2 regions of the Lactobacillus sp. WILCCON 0149 genome follow, and region 2 is predicted to be linked to the other one. Evidence: riboswitches for the same ligand, from Rfam matches in the RefSeq annotation. Region 2 holds a riboswitch; the other holds the start of a gene.
The links. A riboswitch is a leader RNA that binds a small molecule or an ion and turns the genes downstream of it on or off. The one in region 2 is predicted to bind lysine.

Region 1 (10,449 bases), 1.0 Mb from region 2:
CCAGCTTCTTCAAGCTTTCCAAAAAAGCAGTCATTTCCATTTCGTTGTTGGTGGCCCCAAAGCGGCCGCCGCTGGCGGACAATTTCTGGCCGCCATATTCGATCAAATAAGCCCAGGCTGCCTTGTCATCTGCCTGCACGTGCCCGCCCTTATGGGTTCCGTTGTTCCGGCAGCCCCCGTCGGTAAAAATATGGGCGGCGTACTTAGAAGTTGACGTAAATTCTTTTTTGTTTTTATTTTCAACTTGTTTATTTTGCCTTCCGCCCTGTCTGACCCGGGAAATAGCGGCCTGCAGGTCGTCCTCAGCCCCCTGCAGGGCCTTGAGCGAATCTTCCGGGTCCATCTGCAGGTAGTCCAGGGCCTCCATCATATTGCTGAAGGACTTGTATTCCGCCCCGGAAAAGCCCTTGACCTGTTCCTCTGCCTCCGGCCAACTGTGGTAGATTCCTGGCCGGTAGCCTTTTTTAACAACGTAAAATTTCATCTGCTCCCTCTCTTCTGCTAAAATGGTATGATGTTTACAAAGCAATTGTATCAGAGAAAGGCGGGACAACTGTGCTCTTTTTTAATTCCAAAAAGTATGCTGAAGAAACTGAAAAAAAGCGCGGCAAAAATCCCGACCCCCGGGACCATTCCCTGGCCATGATGTTCTTCTTAGGCATCCTGGCGACCTTTCCGCCTTGCCGGATCTTGCTGAAACTGCGGGGCAAGCGGGTCAGCGACCTGGCTGAAAACCGGGCAAGCGGCTCTAACCAGGTTCCGATCATCTACGTCCATGGCTTCCGCGGCGGGGACTACACCACTAAAGTGATGGTTGAAGATGCCCTCAAGCAAAAAGGCGACTCCCGCTTCTTGAAAGTAGAAGCTGACTTGACCGGCCGGATCAAGCTGACTGGCTGCTACACTGGCGACAAGCAGCCAATCATCCAGCTGGCCTTCAAGGACCGGATTGCCGGCTACCAGGCCATCAACTACTACCTCAGCTTCATCCTGCCTTTTCTGAGCAAAAAATACGGCTTTACCCGCTACAGCGCCGTGGCCCATTCTTTGGGCTCGCCTTGCGTGGTCGCTACGGAAATGCGCTATGCCAAGCGGAAAAACTTCCCCCACCTGGCCAGCTGCGCTTTGATCGCCGGCCCCTTCAACGGAGTCATGTATTTAGGCGACATCCCCAATGTCAACCGCTTGACTGAAAATGGCCGCCCAAGCGTGATGACCCCGCACTATTCCTATATGCTCCGCCACCGCCACGACTTCAGCCCCAGCATCCAGGTTTTGAACATTTACGGCAACGTCCTGGACACGACCAATTCCGACCGTTTCATCTCCGTGGTTTCCGCTAAAAGCATCCGCTATATCCTGGCCCCGGACGCGGTCTACTACCAGGAAGTCGAGGTCCGCGGCGACAATGCCGAGCACTCGCAGATGCATGACGAGCCCTTCGTCATTGGCATCCTGGACCGTTTTTTAGGTTTAGACAAAATCAAGAAAGGAATTTAAAAGTGACTGCCATCTCTTGGATCGATATTTGGCACATCATCTTCTTCGCCAACGCCATCCTGGCCCTCTGGACCGTCTTCCACAGAAAACGGTCGGTCGCTACCTCTTGGGCCTGGCTGATCGTCTTGATCATCCTGCCCGTTGTTGGCTTCATCATCTATGGCTTCGTCGGCCGGGGGATTTCCCAGGAAAACCTTTTTGCCATCAACCGGCAAAAGCACATCGGCCTCTCCAACGTGCAAAAAATGATCACCGAGGCCCCGGCTAAAATTGACCAAAATGACACCTCTCCCAGCGCCCACATCTTGATCAAGTACCTGGACAAGGACCAAGAGTCCCCCATCACCAAAAACAACAAGCTTAAGCTTTACACTGACGGGCATGCCAAGTTCCGGGACCTTTTTGCCGACATCAGACAAGCCAAGTCCAGCATCAACGTTGAATACTACACCATCTATAACGACGCCATCGGCAATGAATTCCTCAAGCTTTTGATCCAGAAAGCCCAAGAGGGGGTCCAGGTCCGGGTTCTCTACGACGCCTGGGGGTCATTCGGGGCCTCCAAGAGCTGGTTCAACCAGCTGACTGAAGCCGGCGGGGACGTTTTACCCTTCATTACTTCAAGAAACATGATTTCCCGGAACCGGATCAACTACCACCTCCACCGGAAGATCGTGGTCATCGACGGGGTTACCTCCTGGACCGGGGGCTTCAACGTCGGCGACCAGTACCTGGGCCGGAAGAAAAAATTCGGCTACTGGCGGGACACCCACCTCCGCCTGGTCGGGTCAGCCTCCCTGCTTTTGCAGGAAAGATTCGTGATGGACTGGAACGCTTCCGCCGTCCGGGAAGAAGAACTGATCAGCTTTGACGAGAAGCTCTTCCCCGATTTGGATGAAAATGACATCTCTAAAGGCGACATGGCCGTCCAGGTCGTTTCTGACGGCCCCGACAACGACGAGCCATACATGAGAAACGGCCTGGTCCGCTTGATGATGCTGGCCAGAAAGCGGGTCTGGATCCAGACCCCTTACTTGATTCCAGACGAAGCCATGATTGCCGCCTGGCAGATCCTGGCCAGCTCAGGGGTTGATCTGAGGATCATGATCCCCTGCATGCCGGACCACCCCTTCATCTACCGGGCAACCCAGTGGTACGCCAACCAATTGGTCAAGATCGGGGTCAAGGTCTATACCTACAACAACGGCTTCATGCACGCCAAGACCATCATCGTCGACGACAAGTACGCGACTGTCGGCAGCGTCAACCAGGACTACCGGTCTTATGACCTCAATTTTGAAGACAATGTCTTCGTTTATGACCGGGCCTTCAACAAGGAGATGTCCGACCAGTTTGAAAAGGACATGGAGCAGTCGACCCTTCTGACGCCGGAAATAATCAAGAAGCAGTCCCGCTGGCTGCACGCCTTGCAGAACTTCTCCCGCCTTTTATCACCAATTCTGTAAAAAATAAGAAACAAGAAAACAAGAGAAGATAAAACAAGAACAATTTAGAGCATATAAAAACGGGTTAGTCAGTTGACTAGCCCATTTTTCTTACGTCAATATTTACCCCGCGTTCCAGGCGCTGCATCAAGAAAGAGACCACGTCGCTGGCTTGCTTGTTGAAGCGGAGGTAGTAGATCTGGTGGCGGCTGGTTTCCAGGGCCGCGATCGACAGGTCGCCTACTTCCGGCGGCGCCGCGGTCAGGATCACCTGGCTGATTTCACTGTATTTCAAGGTCCGGCGGAAGTAGCCGCTCAAAACGACCCGCTTGTCGGCCAAACCAGACGTGGCTTCCAGAATCCCCGTCAAAATAAAGAGGGCCAGGAAGACGATAAAGCCAGGAGTGCCCATGTCCGAATAGCCCCAGCTGGTGGCCCCCAGCCAGACCAGCAGGATTGGCATGATCACCGCCGTCATCCGCCAGCGGGCCCGCATGATCACCGAAGCCTGGCAGTACCAGCTGTAGCCGGCATAGGCCGCCAGCAGGGTGTCGGCAACCAAGTAAAATAACGTGTCCATGGATTCACCTCAAATATAATATCTTCTGAAACTAGTAGCTTAATTATAGCAAATCAAGCGCTTATAATAGAATCAAAAGGCATTAAGCCGATTTTTCTTAAGAAAGAGGCAAAAAAATGGACCAAGCAAAACTTGCTGAATTTAAAGCAGACTTGAAAAAGGCCAAGCACCCCGTCTTTTTGACCGGGGCTGGCGTGTCAACCCACTCCGGCATCCCCGACTACCGGTCCAAAACTGGCATCTACAACGGGGTCAGCGAGCCCCCGGAAGTCATCTTGAGCGAGGAGACCCTCTATGACCGGCCCCAGCTTTTTTACGACTTCGTCATGCAAAACATGTACTTCCCGGACGCCAAGCCGAACCTGATCCACCAAAAGATCGCGGCCATCTGCAATGAAAAAGGGGCCCTCATCACCCAAAACATCGACACCCTGGACCGGCAGGCCGGCAACCAGCACGTGACCGAATTTCATGGCAACCTCTACGACATCTACTGCTCCAAGTGCAAGCAAAAGGTCAGCTATGAGGAATACGCCAAGGGCTACAAGCACGAGTGCGGCGGCATCATCCGGCCCGGCATCGTCCTTTACGGGGAAGGCATCAACCCGGACAATGTCAACCAGTCCATCCTGGAAATGCGGCAAAGTGACCTGGTCGTGATCGTCGGCACCAGCTTCGTCGTCTACCCCTTCGCCGGCCTCTTAGGCTACGCGCCAAAAGACGCCAAAATTTGGGCCGTCAACCTGACTGAGATCCCGGCACAAGGGATCAAGCAGCTGATCGGCGACGCCTTGGAAGTTTTTAAGGAAGTTTAGCCAGAGCAGCTTCAGCTGCTTCTTTTAAGACAATGGCCTGGTTGTGCTCTTCATCTTTAGCCCCGTACAAAAAGAGGACATCTTCTTTTTGCAAGAGCTCTTGCAAATGTTCCACGAAAGCCGGCCATTCCGGATTGTCCGCTAATTCTTCCAAGTAATATTGACGGAAGTCCGGATACCGGTCCGGGTCATGCTTGAACCAGCTCCGCAGTTCCCGGCTGGGAGCCAGCTCTTTCTCCCACTCGTCTAAATTGGCGACTTCCTTTTTGACCCCTCGAGGCCAGAGCCGGTCGACTAAGATCCGATAGCCGGCTGGCTGCTCTTTGGCATAGATACGGACAGTTTTGATCGTTGGCATAGGCGCACGCTTTCTCTTAAAGATGTTTTTTATTACAGCTTTTACTGTATTTCTTATTTTAGTTAGAAAGATTGATTAAGCAATGGACTACAGGAATTTTTTCACCGGCCGGCCCACCAGCGAAATCTGCCAGGACTTGATCGGCCGCCCTTTTTACTATCAAGCCGGCGGGGAAAAAATCGGCGGCTATATCGTTGAAGCCGAAGCCTACCTGGGGGTAAAGGACCGGGCCGCCCACTCCTTTGGGGGAAGAAGAAGCCAGGCTAACGAGGGCCTGTGGCGGGCAGGCGGAACCATCTATATTTACTCCCAGCGACAGTACGTCTTTTTCGACGTGGCCTGCCAGGAGGAAGGCAACCCCCAGGGAGTCTTGATCCGGGCCATTGAGCCAGTCTGGGGCATCGACGAAATGACCAAAAACCGGGGCGGCAAAAACGGGGTCCTTTTGACCAACGGACCAGCCAAATTAATGCAGGCCATGGGTATCAAGTCAAGAAAATGGGACCTGGCCCCTTTGGCGGACAGTCCTTTCACCATTGATTTGACTGAGAAAAAAGTGGCTAAAGAAATCATTGCTTCTCCTAGAATCGGGATCGTCCAGGCTGACCCGGAATGGGCCCAGGCGCCTCTTCGCTATTACGTGGCCGGCAACCCCTACGTTTCTGGCATGAAGAAGCGGGACTGGGCGGAAGATCACGGCTGGGCGTGAATAAGAAAAGCGCTGACAATCGCCAAAAATTCAAAAAGCTAATTTTTTCTTGACTTTTTCTTAAAAGTAATTTAGCCTAAATGTAGTTAAAAAATTATCCAATACAATAGAGGTCGCGATCGTTCACAAAAGCAAGGGGAGCTCACTGACAGTGCTGAGCCTTGTCACTAAGGGATATCGCCGAAATCAGCAGGGTGGTCGTGCGCGCTGTTGGTTGGGCTGCAGGAGAAAATTCTGCAGACTGTCCTAGTTTTCTAGGGAGCGCTATAATTTTTGGTATTCATACTGAATTTTACAGAAACAAAGCAAGCCTCATTGTACATGCAATGGGGCTTTTTTGCCGCTTTTTATTGTATTTCATAACTTGCAAAAAGCATATCGGAGGTTTATTCAGATGAAAAAGCACAGCAGCTGGATCAGCGCCTTAATGGCGGCGGTCCTGACGCTTGTCTTAGCTGTCAGTTGGAGCCAGCCGGCGCAAGCCAGCGGCACCTTGAAGATTGGGATGGAAGCCAACTACGCTCCATACAACTGGACCCAGACCACGTCCGCTAACGGCGCGGTCAAGATCGACGGGACCAGCTCCTACGCCAATGGTTACGACGTCAAGATCGCCAAGATCATTGCCAAGAAGCTGGGCAAGAAGGTCATCGTGGAAAAGACCCAGTGGGACGGGCTTTTGCCAGCCCTGACCAGTGGCAAGATCGACTTGATCATTGCCGGGATGAGCCCGACGGCTGAAAGACGGAAGGCCATCAACTTTACCACTCCATACCGGACCACCAACTTCGTGGTCATCGTCAACAAGCAGAGCAAGTACGCCAAGGCCAAGTACCTGACTGACTTCAAGGGGGCCAAGCTGACCGCCCAGCAAGGGACTCTGCACTATGACCTGATCAAGCAGCTGCCAGGCGCTACGCGTGAGCCAGCCTCCAAGGACTTCGCCGCCATGCGGGAATCCCTGGAAGCAGGTACGATCGACGGTTACGTGGCTGAAGACACGGAACTGACCTCCTTCAAGATGGTCGACTCCAACATCACCGGGGTCAACCTGTCCAAGATGAAGGGCTTCAAGGTTTCCTCTTCTGACGCTGAAGTTTCCATCGGGGTCAAGAAGGGCAACGACCAGCTGCTCAGCCAGGTCAACAAGGTTTTGGCCGGCATTTCCACTTCAGAAAGAAACAAGCTGATGAAGGAAGCTGTTCAGCAGCAGCCGCAGACCAACACCAAGAAGGAAAACTGGCTGGTCTCCATGCTGAAGAACTACGGGCAGATGATCCTGGAAGGGATCGGGATGACTCTCTTGATCTCCTTGATCGGTACCATTGCCGGTTTCTTCATCGGTTTATTGGTCGGGATCGTGCGGACTATTCCAGAGCCAAAGAACAAGTTCAAGAAGGGCCTTTTAGCCTTCTGCAAGTGGCTTTTGTCAGTCTACGTTGAAATCTTCCGCGGTACGCCAATGATGGTTCAAGCCGCGGTTATCTACTACGGGATTGCCCAGTTCTGGCACATCAACTTGAACAGAACGGTTGCCGCTTTGATCATCGTCTCCATCAACACCGGGGCCTACCTGGCCGAAGTCATCCGCGGGGGGATCATCTCCACGCCGAAGGGGCAGTTTGAAGCCGCCAGTGCTTTGGGGATGACCCACAACCAGAGAATGTGGAACATCATCCTGCCGCAGGCCATCCGGAACTGCCTGCCGTCAATCACCAACGAATTTATCGTCAACATCAAGGACACTTCAGTATTGAGCATCATTTCAGTATCAGAACTGTTCTTCGTTGGTTCAACGATTGCCAGCCAGAGCTTCCAGTTCTTCCAAACCTACCTGGTCATCTCGGTCATCTACCTCTTCTTGACCTTTACGATCACCCGGATCTTCAACTTGATTGAAAAGCACATCGAAGGTCCTGAAAACTACAATATGATGGCCAACCAAGTTCAAGTCGGCAAGCAGGAAGGAGACAAGTAAAAGATGGCTGATTACAAGGACAATGAAACTATTTTAAATGTTCAGCACCTGCAAAAGGCTTACGGTGAACACCAGGTTTTGAAGGATATTTCCTTTGAAGTCCACAAGGGCGAGGTTATGACGGTCATCGGTCCTTCCGGTGGCGGTAAGTCAACCATGCTCCGCTGCATCAACTTGCTGGAAGATCCAACTGGCGGGAAAATTCTTTTCCATGACCAAAACATCCTGGATGAAAACTTCAACATCCCCCACTACCGGTCCAAGGTCGGCATGGTTTTCCAGCAGTTTGAGCTTTTTGAAAACAAGAACGTCTTGCAAAACTGCATGATCGGCCAGGAACTGGTTCTGAAGCGGTCAAAGGAAGAAGCCAAGAAGATTGCCTTGGAGAACCTGAAGACCGTTGGGATGGACCCTTACGTCGACGCTAAGCCCCGCCAATTGTCTGGTGGGCAGAAACAGAGAGTAGCGATTGCCAGAGCCATCTCCATGAACCCGGAAATCCTCCTCTTCGACGAACCGACTAGTGCCCTTGACCCGGAAATGGTCGGAGAAGTTTTGGAAACCATGAAGAAGCTGGCCAAGACCGGTTTGACCATGATCGTGGTTACCCACGAAATGGCCTTCGCCAAGGAAGTTTCCGACCAGGTCCTCTTCATGAGCGATGGTTACGTGGCTGAACAAGGCAGCCCGGATGAAATCTTCAACCATCCGCAAAGCGAAAAGACCCAGAAGTTCTTAGCCAACTTCCGTGGCCCGCAAATTTAATAGATTAAACGAACACAAAACAAAAGCAGCCTCACGGCTGCTTTTCTGTTTGCGGAAAATAACGCGATTTAAATTCTTGCGAAGTTCATCGAAAAAATTCAAAAAAAACTTTTTTAAACAAATAAATAAAAATCAAAGAAAAAATAGCTAAATTTATGTTTCAATGCCAAATCAAAGTACTTTAAGAGTATAATTAACTATGTGAAAGGTTTGTGAGATGATGAGCTTTTCTTGTTGTGCTAGTGTATTGCTGCGATAGTGCTGAAGAATGATAGGGATATATGTTTCTTGTACACGTTTCTTCATTACTAAAAACACTGTAGTGCTATTACACTAACGAGAAAGATGGACTTTGTGAGGTGGAAAGGATGAAAAGAAAAATTGTATTTGGTCTGCAATTAATCGTTAACGTGTATTTTGCTACTTGGCCTTTGCGGTTGATTGTAGATAATTCAGCTAAGTGGCGCTTGTCTGGACCAGCCAATGGCTTTTTTGGCTTCATGGACCGGGTCGCCAAAAGTATTTCTTGGCCGCTCTTTTTAGTCTACCTGCTTTTGCTGGTAATGATTGCAGTGGCCGTTCTTTGGACTTGGTTCTTTGAGTGCAAACAAGACACGATAAAACAAGGTTGGCAGAAGATTATCTGGTTTTTGCAGCTGATCATTAATGAACTGGGTTGTCTGGGTTTAACCTCATCATGGACTATGATGCTAGAGTACGACAGTGATCCAGGATGGGCCATTATTGTTGACCTGTTCATGCTTTTTATCATAGTTATTTTCGCTTTTGCCTTAACTGAAAAGTTTACTAATCGTGGAGGAGATAATTCTGGATCATACCCATCGTAGCACTAACAACTAAATCACAAATACAAGAAAAGGCTTCCGCTTACCGCGGAAGCCTTTTGCTTATCTTCTTTCTATCTTACTTGGCCAAGCCTTCAAAGGTGTAGACGAAGGCGTCGCGCTGACTCTTTTGGTCGTGGGCCAGGTAGCGGACCTCCAACAAGTACTGCTTGCCCTTGAAGTTATAGACGCGGCCTACTTGCTCTTTTTCTTTAAGGCTCTCATCCATCAGTTCCAAAAGCGTCTGCTTGAATGGATAATCCTGACTGAGTTGCTCAATGGCGCCTTCAGACGGTTCACCATAGCGGCCCAAGGCCCGCCGGCAGCTCTCATTCATGAAGCTGGCCCGCACCTTCTGGTCAGTGCCGCGCTCCAGGATGCAGATCGGCAACTTGATGCCGACAGCTGACTGGCCGGTCTGATCAATCATCGGGTCAAACAGCACATTAACCTGGCTGATCTGGTCATAGTAGTGGTTGCTGCAAGGATCCTCCAGTTGGCCGGCCTCCAGCTTTGCCAAAAATTCTTCTTCCGGAATCGGCTTGGAGAACAAGTAGCCCTGCTGGCGCTCGCAGCCAATTTCCCGCAAGAAATCCGACTGCTCCTGGGTTTCCACCCCTTCACAAAGGGTGTGCATCCCCAGCTTTTTAGCCATGTCAACCACAATGGCCAGCAAGGTCTTGACCTTGGACCGGCTGTTAAAGTCCCGCAAAAAGACCATATCGATCTTCAAAAGGTCAAAATCATATTCATCCAAATTATTGAAGTTGGAATAGCCGCTGCCGAAGTCGTCCATCCAGACCTCATAACCGCTCTTATGAAAATTAGCGATAGCCTGCCGCAATTCCTGCGGTTTGCTGGTCACGGTCGATTCCAGGATTTCGATTTTCAGCAGACTGGATGGCAGCTTAAATTGCTGGCGGATTTTTTCAATCTCGGCAAAAATGTCGCAGACCTGGAAGTCCACCCGGGAGAGGTTGACCGAGATCGGCACCAAAGGCTTCTTTTCCTCTCTTCTTCTGGCCAGCATAGCGCAGACTTGGCGGATGATGGATAAGTCCAGCTTGTGCACCAGGTGGGCCTCTTCCAGAACCTCAATAAAGAAATTCGGTCCCAAAACCCCGTACTTGGGGTCAACCCAGCGGGCCAGGGCTTCTGCCCCGCAGATCCGCCCGGTCAAGCTGCGGCTCTCCAGCTGGAAGTAAGGCCGGATCCAGCCCTCGTCCAAGGCTTTTTGGAAGTTCTCCAGGACATAGCCCCGTCTTTCAAATTCTTCCCGGACTTCCCTGTTGTAGACCTGGCAGACAACAGCCCGGTTGTTGTTGAGGTAGCGCAAAGCCCGCTTGGCCTTGTCGACCGCCGTCATCAAACCCTCGCTGACGTCTTTATAGTGGTAGACCCCGGCCCGGATGCTGGCGTCTGTCTCCTTGTTAACCTCATCTGCCGCCTCTTCC
Region 2 (10,449 bases):
GGGGATGCTACTTGGCCAGCTGGTCAACGAAAGTCAGGTATGCTGCTTGCTCACCAGTTTCAACGGCCTTTACCTCACCCAGTTTAACCTGCCCGCTATGCAGCTGATCTTCTGGGATTTCAACGGTATGGGTTTCAGTCGCGTTGCCGATCAGTTCGATCCAGTAGCTGTGGTCCTTTTGGTGCAAGACGGTCTTGACCATGCCGCCAGGATTGTAGACAGAGATCTCTTTTTCAAAATGGCCCAGGTCCGGGTGCGTCAAGGCAAAGGCCAAAGAACTGGCCGACATCCCAGTCCCGCAGGCATTGGTAAAGCCAACGCCCCGTTCATAGGTTCTGACAAAAAGCTGGCTGTCGCCGCGGATAACGGTGTAGTTGATGTTGACCCCGTCTGAGAAGTAAGGATTATCGCCGTTCAAGTAGGCACCAAGCTCTCCTAAGACCGGGCTTTCCAGGTCTTCTTCTTTGATAAAAGCAATCAAATGGGGATTAGGCACGGCCAGAGCGCTAAAACGCCAGCCTGGAACCAATTCTGGAACCAGTGTGTCCAAAAGGCGATCGTGGCCCAGATTGTCAAAAGGCAAAGCCTCTTTGTTAAAGCGGACAGGGGAGATTTCTACCCCGAAAGCCGGCACGCCTGCCGCAAAGTCTTCGGCTTGCCGGACGGCCAGGTCTGCGTACATGGTTTCCACCTTAAACTGGCTTTCCCCGGTCTTTTCGTGCAGGTAGCGGGCAACAGTTCTAAGGCCGTTGCCGCACATTGAAGCTTCACTGCCGTCAGCATTGATTACCCGCATTTTGCCTAAAACGCCAGAGTGACTTGATTCTTCAACTGACAGGATGCCATCGGCTCCGCCAAGCAGGCCGCTCTTATGGCTAGTAAGGGTCTTGGTCAATTGCCGCAGTTCACTGTCAGTCAGCGGATTTTCCAGTTCAGTCTGGTCCAGAATGAAGAAGGAATTCTGTGACCCGTGGACTTTCAATAATTTAGTCATTTTATTCTCCTTGTGCTTCTTGCTTGAAAAAGTAGTCGTAAATCGCAGCTACTGCCTGGTCGGCATCTTTAGCTGCCGTACCCAGCATGATGGAAATTTCGGAAGCCCCTTGGTTGACCATCCGGAGAGAAATGCCTTCTCTAGATACTGGAGTGGCGATGTCCCGCATGACCCCGATCCGGTCCCGCATGCCTTCACCGACCAGCATGATGATCGCGTAGTCGCTGATCCATTCCAGGTGGTCTGGGTTGACTTCATTTTGAATTTCGTTGCAGACTTGATCGATGAGCTCATCGTTTAAGGCGTCCTTGTCAAAGATGATCGTCAGGTCGTCAATCCCAGTTGGCATGTGTTCGTAGGAAAGCTTGTGCTTGCTTAAGATCTGCAGAATGCGGAGGGTAAAGCCAACTTCCTTGTTGAGCAGGTACTTGTGCAGGTAAAGAGCACCAAAGTGCTTGCCGCTGGCGATCCCGGTAATGATGGTTTCCGGCTTGAAGCCTTTTTCCGGCACGATCATGGTTCCGCGCTTTTCCGGGTGCTGGGTGTTCTTGACGTTGATTGGAATCTGCCCTTGAATAGCCGGGATCAAGGCTTCATCGTGAAAGACAGAGAAGCCAGCGTAAGACAGTTCCCGCATTTCCCGGTAGGTCATCGTGTGAATCGGCTGAGGCTGGTCAACCACCTTAGGGTTAGCTGAGAAAATAGCGTCGACATCAGTAAAGTTTTCATATAGGTCGGCATGGAAGCCTCTGGCCAAAATAGCACCGGTAATGTCTGAACCGCCTCTTGAAAAAGTGGCGATGTGACCGGCCAGAGTATAGCCGTAAAAGCCTGGGAAAATCAGCTTTTCATCAGCATCATAGGCAAAGTTGTCCAAGAGCTGGTAGCTTTCTGGGTTGACAGAGGCGTTATTTGGACTCCCGGTGACGATGATCCCTGCTTCTTTAGGGTCGACGTAGCGGGCCTTTACTCCCTGGCTTTGCAGAATCTTGGCGATCAACTTGGCATTTAACCGTTCGCCGTGCGCCTTAAAGGCCGCTTGCAGGTAGTTCTTGTTTGGATATGGCTGCTTTGGCAAATCCAGCAGAATTTCTTTCAAGGGCAAGAGCTCTTCCGTTGGCAAGTTAAAGTATTCGCCAATTTCAACGTAGCGTTGGAAGATCCGGTCAGCAACTTCAAGTCCGTTTCTGCCATGATTGATTTCATGGGCATACTTGATCAAGAGGTCAGTGACCTTGATATCTTCGTCAAAGCGTTTGCCTGGGGCAGACGTAACGACAACTTGTCTTTCAGCTTCAGCGGTAATGATCTTTAAAGCATTTTCTACAGCAGGGCCGCTAGCCAGGGAACTGCCACCAAACTTAACTACTTTCATTTTGCTACTCTCTTTCATATTCAGTCTTTTAATCAGAATTTAAGTTTAATCAGAATGGACTTTACCATTTTTCTCCGGAAAATGCAAAAAAAGATTTCGATAATTCATGGCTAATCGCACCTATTCACTGCTATACCAATGAATCGGGCGGACTATGAATAAAAAATATGCAAATAAAAGATAAAAAAGCCGTTGACAAGATGAAGCTAGTATTATAAACTGATTACAAATTGAAGAGGCGCAACCGACAAGAGTAAAGCAAGAGAGCCCGCCAGGCGAAGAACTTGCAAGAAAGGGGAGGTTGCCGAAGCGTCCGCATTGGCAAGGCGGATTGGCTGGGCTATGGCTTAAGAGGCCATGGACTGTCGCAGGGAAGGTACCTGCGTTGCGCTTGCAATTTGACGTGAAATTTAATTTTGAATTTTTCGGGCTCCAGATTGTTAAGGCGATCTGGAGCTTTTTCTTTGCCTCTTCAAAGTAATCATCAACAGAAACAGAATAGTTTAGAAAGAGAAAGATACAATGGCAGAATTAGACGCACAAAGCATTATCAATTACATTGGTTCAGCACCAAAGAAGACCCCAGTCAAGGTTTACTTGAGAGGAGCAAATCTGGACCAGGTCACTTTCCCGGAAGGCACGGATCCTTTTGTCAGCGGTCAAGCTGGGGTAGTTTTCGGTGACTGGCAAGTTCTTAAGCCATTTTTGGCAGAACATGAAGCTGACTTTGAATCAGTCCGTGTGGAAAACACTGCCCGCAATTCCGCTGTTCCTTTGCTGGATCTCAAGGAAATCAATGCCCGGATTGAACCAGGCGCTATCATCCGTGACCAAGTCTTGATTGGTGACAATGCGGTTATCATGATGGGAGCCGTGATCAACATCGGCGCGGAAATCGGTGCCGGCTCCATGATCGACATGGGGGCAATCTTAGGCGGCCGGGCCATCGTTGGCAAGAATTGCCACATCGGTGCCGGTACGGTCTTAGCTGGTGTGGTTGAACCAGCTTCAGCCTTGCCAGTCCGCGTCGACGATGATGTTTTGATCGGTGCCAACGCAGTTGTTTTGGAAGGCGTTCACGTTGGTGAAGGCGCGGTTGTCGCAGCCGGTGCGGTCGTAACCAAGGACGTGGCTCCGCACACGGTTGTTGCCGGTGTTCCTGCCAAGGTAATCAAGGAAGTCGATGCCAAGACTGAAAGCAAGACTGGTCTGGAAGAAGACCTGCGCAAGCTGTAAAGAAAAAGAATCGATTAGTCCAAGCAAACAGAAGTTAGTCCACATTAAGGAAGTTTTTATATGGCAGTATTGACCGAAGCCGAGTTGCTTCAAATCCGGCGCCAGCTCCACCAGATCCCGGAATTGGCCTTAGAAGAATATCAAACCCACGCTTATCTCTTGGATGTGATCAAGCAGATGAAGCAAGACTACCTGGAAATCAAAGAGCCGGCTGAATTGCCAACCGCTCTCCTGGTTCTGGTCAAGGGGTCAAAGGCCAAACGGACCATTGGTTACCGGGCTGATATTGACGCTCTGCCGGTAACTGAGGCAACCGGCCTGCCATTTGCTTCCAGACATCCGGGCGTAATGCATGCCTGCGGACACGACATCCACATGACTGTGGCCTTGGGCATCCTTAGCTATTTTAGTGAGCATCAGCCAACTGACAACCTCCTTTTCTTCTTCCAGCCGGCTGAAGAGAGCGAGAGCGGCGGCATGAAGGCCTACCAGCTGGGACTTTTCACTGGCAAGTGGCATGTTGATGAATTCTACGGCCTGCACGACAATCCAAGCCTGCCAGCTGGAGCGATTGGCTGCCGGAATGGCACCTTGTTTGCCGGGACGACTGAAGTCAACATCGATATTCAAGGCAAAGGCGGGCACGCTGCCTTCCCGCAGCTGTCAAATGACGCGGTTGTCGCGGCAGCTGCCTTGATCATGCAGGTTCAGACTATCATTTCCAGAAATATCGACCCGATTCAAAGCGGAGTTATTACTTTGGGCAAGGTTACTGCCGGCAAGATCAGAAACGTAATCGCGGATTCAGCCAGAATTGAAGGCACGATCCGGGGCCTAACCCAGAGTATGATCGAACTGATCGACAAAAGACTGGCTGAAGTCTGCCAGGGAATTGAGCTGAGCTTTGGCGTCAAAGTCAAGCTGGAACTCAACCAAGGCGGCTACTGGCCGGTTGAAAACAACCCGGAATTGACGAGAAACTTCATTAATTACATGGAGCAGGCTGACGGAGTTGAATATGTCGAAACAGCACCAGCCATGACCGGGGAAGACTTCGGCTACCTCCTGGCCCAGATCCCGGGAACTATGTTCTGGCTGGGCGTTGAAGACGATTCACCCCTGCACTCAGCAACATTAAAACCGCAGGAAAGTTCAATCAGCCGCGGCATCGCGGCAATTACCGGCTTTTTGGAATACCGGATGACGGAAGACTAAATAGACAATAGAGGCAAAGACAATGAACCAAAACTTACAAAACGCGGACTTACTGACAGCAATCATTACGCCTTTTACGGAAGACGGAGAGATCGACTTTGCCAGCTTGACTGAATTAACCAATAATTTGATTAACCAAGGCTCTAACGGCTTTGTGATCGGGGGGACAACCGGGGAGACGCCTACTTTGACCAATGACGAAAAGATCGCCCTGTACACCCGCTTTGGCCAGATTGTAAACGGCCGGGTACCGGTCATCGCCGGCACTGGCAGCAACAACACGGCTGAAACCATTGCTTTTACTGAAGAAGTCGCCCAAATTCCAGGCATCGACTATGCTTTGGTCGTAGTTCCGCCATACAACAAGCCAAACCAGCGGTCAATGATTGCCCACTTTACAGCAGTAGCTGACCAGGTTCACATTCCAGTAGTCATCTATAACATCCCTGGCCGGACTGGGGTTAAAATGGAAGTGTCAACTATTTTACAGCTGGCCCAGCATCCCAATATTGCCGGTATCAAGCAGTGCGCCAGCCTGGAAGAAATCGAAGAGATCGTGTCCGGCCGGCCAGTAAACTTCGCCGTCTTTACTGGTGAAGATGCCCAGGCACTTACTGCCAGAGTCTTGGGTGCTGACGGGGTCATTTCAGTTGCCAGCCACCTGTATACGCCAAGAATGCGGGAGATGTACGATGAACTTTACGCGGGCAATTTTGCCTTGGCCGGCAGTCTGCAGCGCTGGCTGACCCCACGGATGAACGCTTTGTTCATGTTCCCATCCCCGTCCCCAGTTAAGGCAGCTTTATCAGCCATGGGCTACCAGGTAGGAGGCTTACGGTTGCCACTTGTAGCCTTGAATAATGAAGAAAAGGAAGAATTGGCAACTGCTTTGAAGCTGCCAAAGGATGCATTAGCTGGCCAGCTGACGCGTGAAATGTTAGAAGGAGAGTAAGATGCCAAGAATTTTATTGGCCGGTTTTGCCGGCTCAATGGGGCAGCAAGTCGTTAAATTAGTAGAAAGCCTGCCAGACTTTGAAATTACGGCTGGCCTGGCCCACCATTTAAAGAGCAGCGATCCAGCAGACTATGGCCTGCCAGCGGATGCTAAGCTCTACAGCAGTCTGGATGACATTCCGGCAGCTGCCGCCGACATTTGGGTTGACTTTACTGTTCCAGCCTCTGTCTATCAAAACGTACGTTATGCCTTGGAAAATGGCTACCGGCCAATCGTGGGGACGACTGGCTTGACTGACCAGCAAGAAGCAGAGCTGAAGCAATTAGCCAAGGAAAAGGGGACTGGCGGCTTGATCGCGCCAAACTTCGGCATGTCAGCTGTTTTATTGATGAAGTTTGCCCAGGAAGCGGCCAAGTACTTCCCAGACGTTGAAATCATCGAAATGCACCACGAAGACAAGAAAGATGCTCCATCAGGCACGGCTCTGGCAACCGCCAAGTTGATCGCTGAAGTCCGTGAGCCCCACCAAACTGCTCCAGACACGACTGAAAGCCTGCCAGGTGCAAGGGGCGGTGATTACCAAGGCATCAAGCTGCACGCGGTTCGTTTGCCCGGCTACGTTGCCCATGAACAGGTTCTTTTTGGCGGCAAGGGGGAAGCCTTGACCATCCGGCAGGACTCCTTTGACCGGTCATCCTTCATGAGCGGGGTCAAGGTTGCCTTGGAAAAGGCAGCTGACTTAGACCAGCTTTATGTCGGCCTGGAAAACATTTTGTAGAAAGTATCTTTTGTTTTTAGATAGAAAGACGATCATCATGCCAGAAACAGATCCTAACTTGCGGGATTTAGGCAACAAAAATCTTGCTAAAATCGCGCCTTCAGCCATCCGGGCTTTTGACGAAGAAATTTCCCAAATCCCGGGAATCATCAAGCTCACCTTGGGCGAACCAGACTTCGCAGTGCCAGACCATGTTAAAAGAGCCGCTATCAGAGGAATTGAAGCAGATGACTCCCACTATGGGCCATCAAAGGGGAAGCTGGCCTTGCGCCAAGCCATCAGCAAGTACCTCTTGTCAACCAGACAGGTTGACTACGACCCGGAGACTGAAATCATCGTAACTGACGGGGCTACTGAAGCAATTACGGCTACTCTGCTGGGACTTTTAAATCCCGGTGACAAGGTTTTAGTGCCAACACCAGTCTTTTCCCTTTACTTCACCAACATTGAAATGGCAGGCGGGGAAGTGGTGATGATCGATACTTCAGATACTGGCTTCAATTTGACGCCAGAACGGCTGGAAGCGGAGATTGAGGCGGCTGGTGACCAGGTTAAGGCAATCATGCTCAACTACCCATGCAACCCAACTGGGCGGACTTATTCAAAAGCTGAATTAACTGCTTTGGCGGAAGTGATTAAGAAGCACCACTTGTTGGCAATCTGTGATGAAATCTACAGTGAACTGACTTACGACCAAGAACACTTCTCCTTGGCAAGCTTGTTGCCTGGGCAGGTAATCTTGATCAGCGGCTTGTCTAAGTCACACGCCATGACTGGCTACCGGCTTGGCTATATCGCGGCTCCGGCAAGTTTATTGCCAAATGTCGCAAAGGCACACAGCTTCATGGTGACCTGCGTGGACAACATTGCCCAAGATGCGGCGATTGAAGCTTTGACAAATGGTCTTGAGGATCCAAAGGAATTTAAGGCTGCCTACCAACGCCGGCGGGACTTTATGGTTGAGAATCTGACCAAGCTCGGTTTTGAAATGGCCGTTCCGCAAGGGGCATTTTACATCTTTGCCAAGATTCCGGAGAAATTCGGCAGTGATGACTTTGCCTTTGCCAAAGATGTGGCCAGAAAGGCTCGAGTAGGTCTGATTCCAGGCAGCGTATTTGGCGAAGGATCAGCTGGCTATGTCCGCTTCTCTTATGCGGCAGCTGACGACAAGCTGGCAGAAGTAGTTAAGCGGCTTGGCGAATATGTGACTCAGCTCTAATATTTTTCCTAAGACAGCTCTTCGCTGTCTTTTTTGGTGCCGAATGATATAATTTAGAAAGAATCTAAAGAATCAATATGACAAGGAGCATTTAAATAATGTCTGAATACCCACAACTTAACCTTGACCAAGTCAAGGGCCCAAAGGCGACTATCAAGACCAACCACGGCGACATCGTCATCCAGCTTTTCCCAGAAGAAGCACCAATGACCGTTGAAAACTTCGTCCGCTTGGCACAAAAGGGCTACTACGACGGCGTAACCTTCCACCGGGTGATCAGCGACTTCATGATCCAAGGCGGGGACCCGGAAGGTACTGGTGCCGGCGGTCAAAGCATCTGGGGCCACAACTTTGAAGACGAATTCTCTAACGAACTCTTCAACCTGCGCGGGGCTTTATCAATGGCCAACGCTGGTCCAAACACCAACGGCTCACAATTCTTTATCGTGCAAAACAAAAACATGCCGAAGCGCTTCATTCAACAATTGCGCGATGCTCAATACCCAGAAGAAGTTGTCAAGGCTTACAAGCAAGGTGGCACGCCATGGCTTGACCACAGACACACTGTTTTTGGCCATGTAACTGACGGCATGGATGTTGTTGACGAAATTGCCAAGGTTGCCAAGGATGGCAACGACAAGCCACTTGAAGACGTGGTAATCACGACTGTTGAGATTGCTGACTAAGAGTAAGTAAGAAAGGTTTGCGTGAACAAGAGTGAAGTTAAAACGGCTTTGGCTCGTTAAGTTATTATTTGTACTGGCTTTTGCCATTATTTTGGCGCCAAAGGCAAAGACTACGGCAGCTTCAGATGCTGACAAACCGTTTTACAAGAATGCCATGGTCAACACTTATGTCTACGACGAAAAAGGCAAACGGACCAAGGACAAGAAGATCACGGCCGGCAAGGCCGTTGGTTGCTACAGCTTGATCAATTATGTCGATGACAAGCCGTATATCATGATCGGCCAGAACAAGTATGTGGCATATATGAACGTGATTGGCTTGGATTGCCAGCTGAACCACAACAGCTACATTTATTCCAGCAGCGGCAAACGGATGAAAAATTCCGGAGTTTTGCTGAAGAATGGCTCGGTAACTGTCTACGGCGGCAAGAAAAAGATCAATGGCAGCAAGTACTGGGCAATTGGTGTTGGCTTGTATGTCAAGGCAAGCAATATCGAAACGCCTAAAGGCGAAGTGACTAGCGATCCAACTACGCAGAACCAAACAACTGAACCGCAAACATCTTAAACTTGAGCACTGCAAATGCAGTGCTTTTTTGTTTGGAGGGGATACGATTTCGTTTTAATCTAATAGTTCGAATAATACATATTATGTAAAGCTGAATGGAAGAATCTGCGCGAGAGGACGCTGATTACCCGCAGATGGTCATTTTGCACGGTAGTATTTGATACTGCGCTCTGATATAATTCAGATAATCTTTTTGACAATTGCTTTTAGATTGGAGATGAAATCAATGTTTAGCTACAAGATCAACGATGAATTAGAGTTAGCCGTGCCAAGACTGACTGATGGCGAAGCCTTGTATGACTTGATTGACAGAAACCGGGACAATTTGTCCTACTACTTGCCTTGGGTTGATCACGTTCATGACGTGCAAGCTGAGACTGACGCTATAAAGCGTGGTTTAGTCAGGTTTGCTGAAGGCAAAGCCTTGGACCTGCACATTTGGTACCATGGCCGTTTAGCTGGTAAAGTCAGCTTAAATTCAATTGATGCGATGTATTCCGAGGCAGATATTGGCTACTTTTTGGGCAAAGAATTTAGAGGCCGCGGGATCATGACGCTGGCTACCCGGGCAATTATCGATATCGCCTTTGAGGAATATGGCCTGCACAGAATTCAGCTGCAGTGCGCTGTAGACAATCTGCCAAGCAATAATGTGGCTAAACGACTGGGGATGCGGTTTGAAGGCTGCCATAAGGGCCGGCTGATCCTCAGAGACGGCTACCATGACAGCAATGAGTACGCGGTGCTTGCTGAAGAATGGCCTGATTTGCAGGAAAAGTTCTGATCTGCCCTTGCTTAGAGTTCCAAGTTTTAGTGCTGATTTTACGTGTGTGTTAGTTTAAAACTATAATTTTAATGACAGAAGTTTGAAATGCTCTTTTGGCTCAAGGATTTGCTTTTTAGCAAGTTTACTGAGTTTTTGAGCATTTTTTCTTTTTGATTTTTGCTTTTGAGTTCTGTTTGATCAAGCTACACAAAATTTGCCGTGATTTCGGCAGATTCTCTAGCTAAGACCTGTCAGATGACCAAGTTCAAGGATTTTGGCTGAACGACCAGATGATACTTGGCAGCCTCCTTCTTTTCGCCATCCAGATTCATTGCTGCAGGCGTTGTTATTTCGCATTCTTTCACCTGCTTCACCACTACATCCTTGCAACTGATCAGGTCTTTTCGCAGAATTTTGTAGATATAATATGGCGCAAATAAGCGGTTCACTTTTGGCAAGATTACCATGTCAATCAGACCGTCGTTGATCTTTGATTTGGGTGAAATTTGGAAGCCCCCGCCGTAAAAACGCCCATTGCAGAAAGCACAGAGCGTGACTTGGTCGTTAAAAAGCAAGCCATTTTTGCCCATAACCTTTACTTTGGCAAACTTATAGCGGCTGATATTGCGCAGGATTGAAGCCACATATGCCGCGCTT

Region 1: linked by a shared signal. The riboswitch ahead of ACYVUV_RS10035 (ABC transporter substrate-binding protein/permease) and the one ahead of dapD (2,3,4,5-tetrahydropyridine-2,6-dicarboxylate N-acetyltransferase) in region 2 are both predicted to bind lysine.

Annotation. Positions count from the first base shown of each region.
Region 1 is NZ_JBUBHO010000001.1:2,141,783-2,152,231, forward strand. It holds gene ACYVUV_RS10000 (ribonuclease H family protein) at 1-484, opposite strand, end outside; gene ACYVUV_RS10005 (alpha/beta hydrolase) at 556-1,500, shown strand; gene cls (cardiolipin synthase) at 1,503-2,966, shown strand; gene ACYVUV_RS10015 (hypothetical protein) at 3,043-3,525, opposite strand; gene ACYVUV_RS10020 (NAD-dependent protein deacylase) at 3,642-4,340, shown strand; gene ACYVUV_RS10025 (DUF488 domain-containing protein) at 4,327-4,698, opposite strand; gene ACYVUV_RS10030 (DNA-3-methyladenine glycosylase) at 4,781-5,407, shown strand; lysine riboswitch at 5,507-5,682, shown strand; gene ACYVUV_RS10035 (ABC transporter substrate-binding protein/permease) at 5,802-7,385, shown strand; gene ACYVUV_RS10040 (amino acid ABC transporter ATP-binding protein) at 7,389-8,150, shown strand; gene ACYVUV_RS10045 (hypothetical protein) at 8,519-8,998, shown strand; gene ACYVUV_RS10050 (EAL domain-containing protein) at 9,075-10,449, opposite strand, start outside.
Region 2 is NZ_JBUBHO010000001.1:1,099,864-1,110,312, forward strand. It holds gene dapF (diaminopimelate epimerase) at 8-994, opposite strand; gene ACYVUV_RS05185 (aspartate kinase) at 996-2,369, opposite strand; lysine riboswitch at 2,595-2,771, shown strand; gene dapD (2,3,4,5-tetrahydropyridine-2,6-dicarboxylate N-acetyltransferase) at 2,892-3,605, shown strand; gene ACYVUV_RS05195 (N-acetyldiaminopimelate deacetylase) at 3,666-4,820, shown strand; gene dapA (4-hydroxy-tetrahydrodipicolinate synthase) at 4,843-5,772, shown strand; gene dapB (4-hydroxy-tetrahydrodipicolinate reductase) at 5,774-6,553, shown strand; gene ACYVUV_RS05210 (aminotransferase class I/II-fold pyridoxal phosphate-dependent enzyme) at 6,591-7,772, shown strand; gene ACYVUV_RS05215 (peptidylprolyl isomerase) at 7,871-8,458, shown strand; gene ACYVUV_RS05220 (SLAP domain-containing protein) at 8,490-9,026, shown strand; gene ACYVUV_RS05225 (GNAT family N-acetyltransferase) at 9,253-9,810, shown strand; gene ACYVUV_RS05230 (diacylglycerol/lipid kinase family protein) at 10,044-10,449, opposite strand, start outside.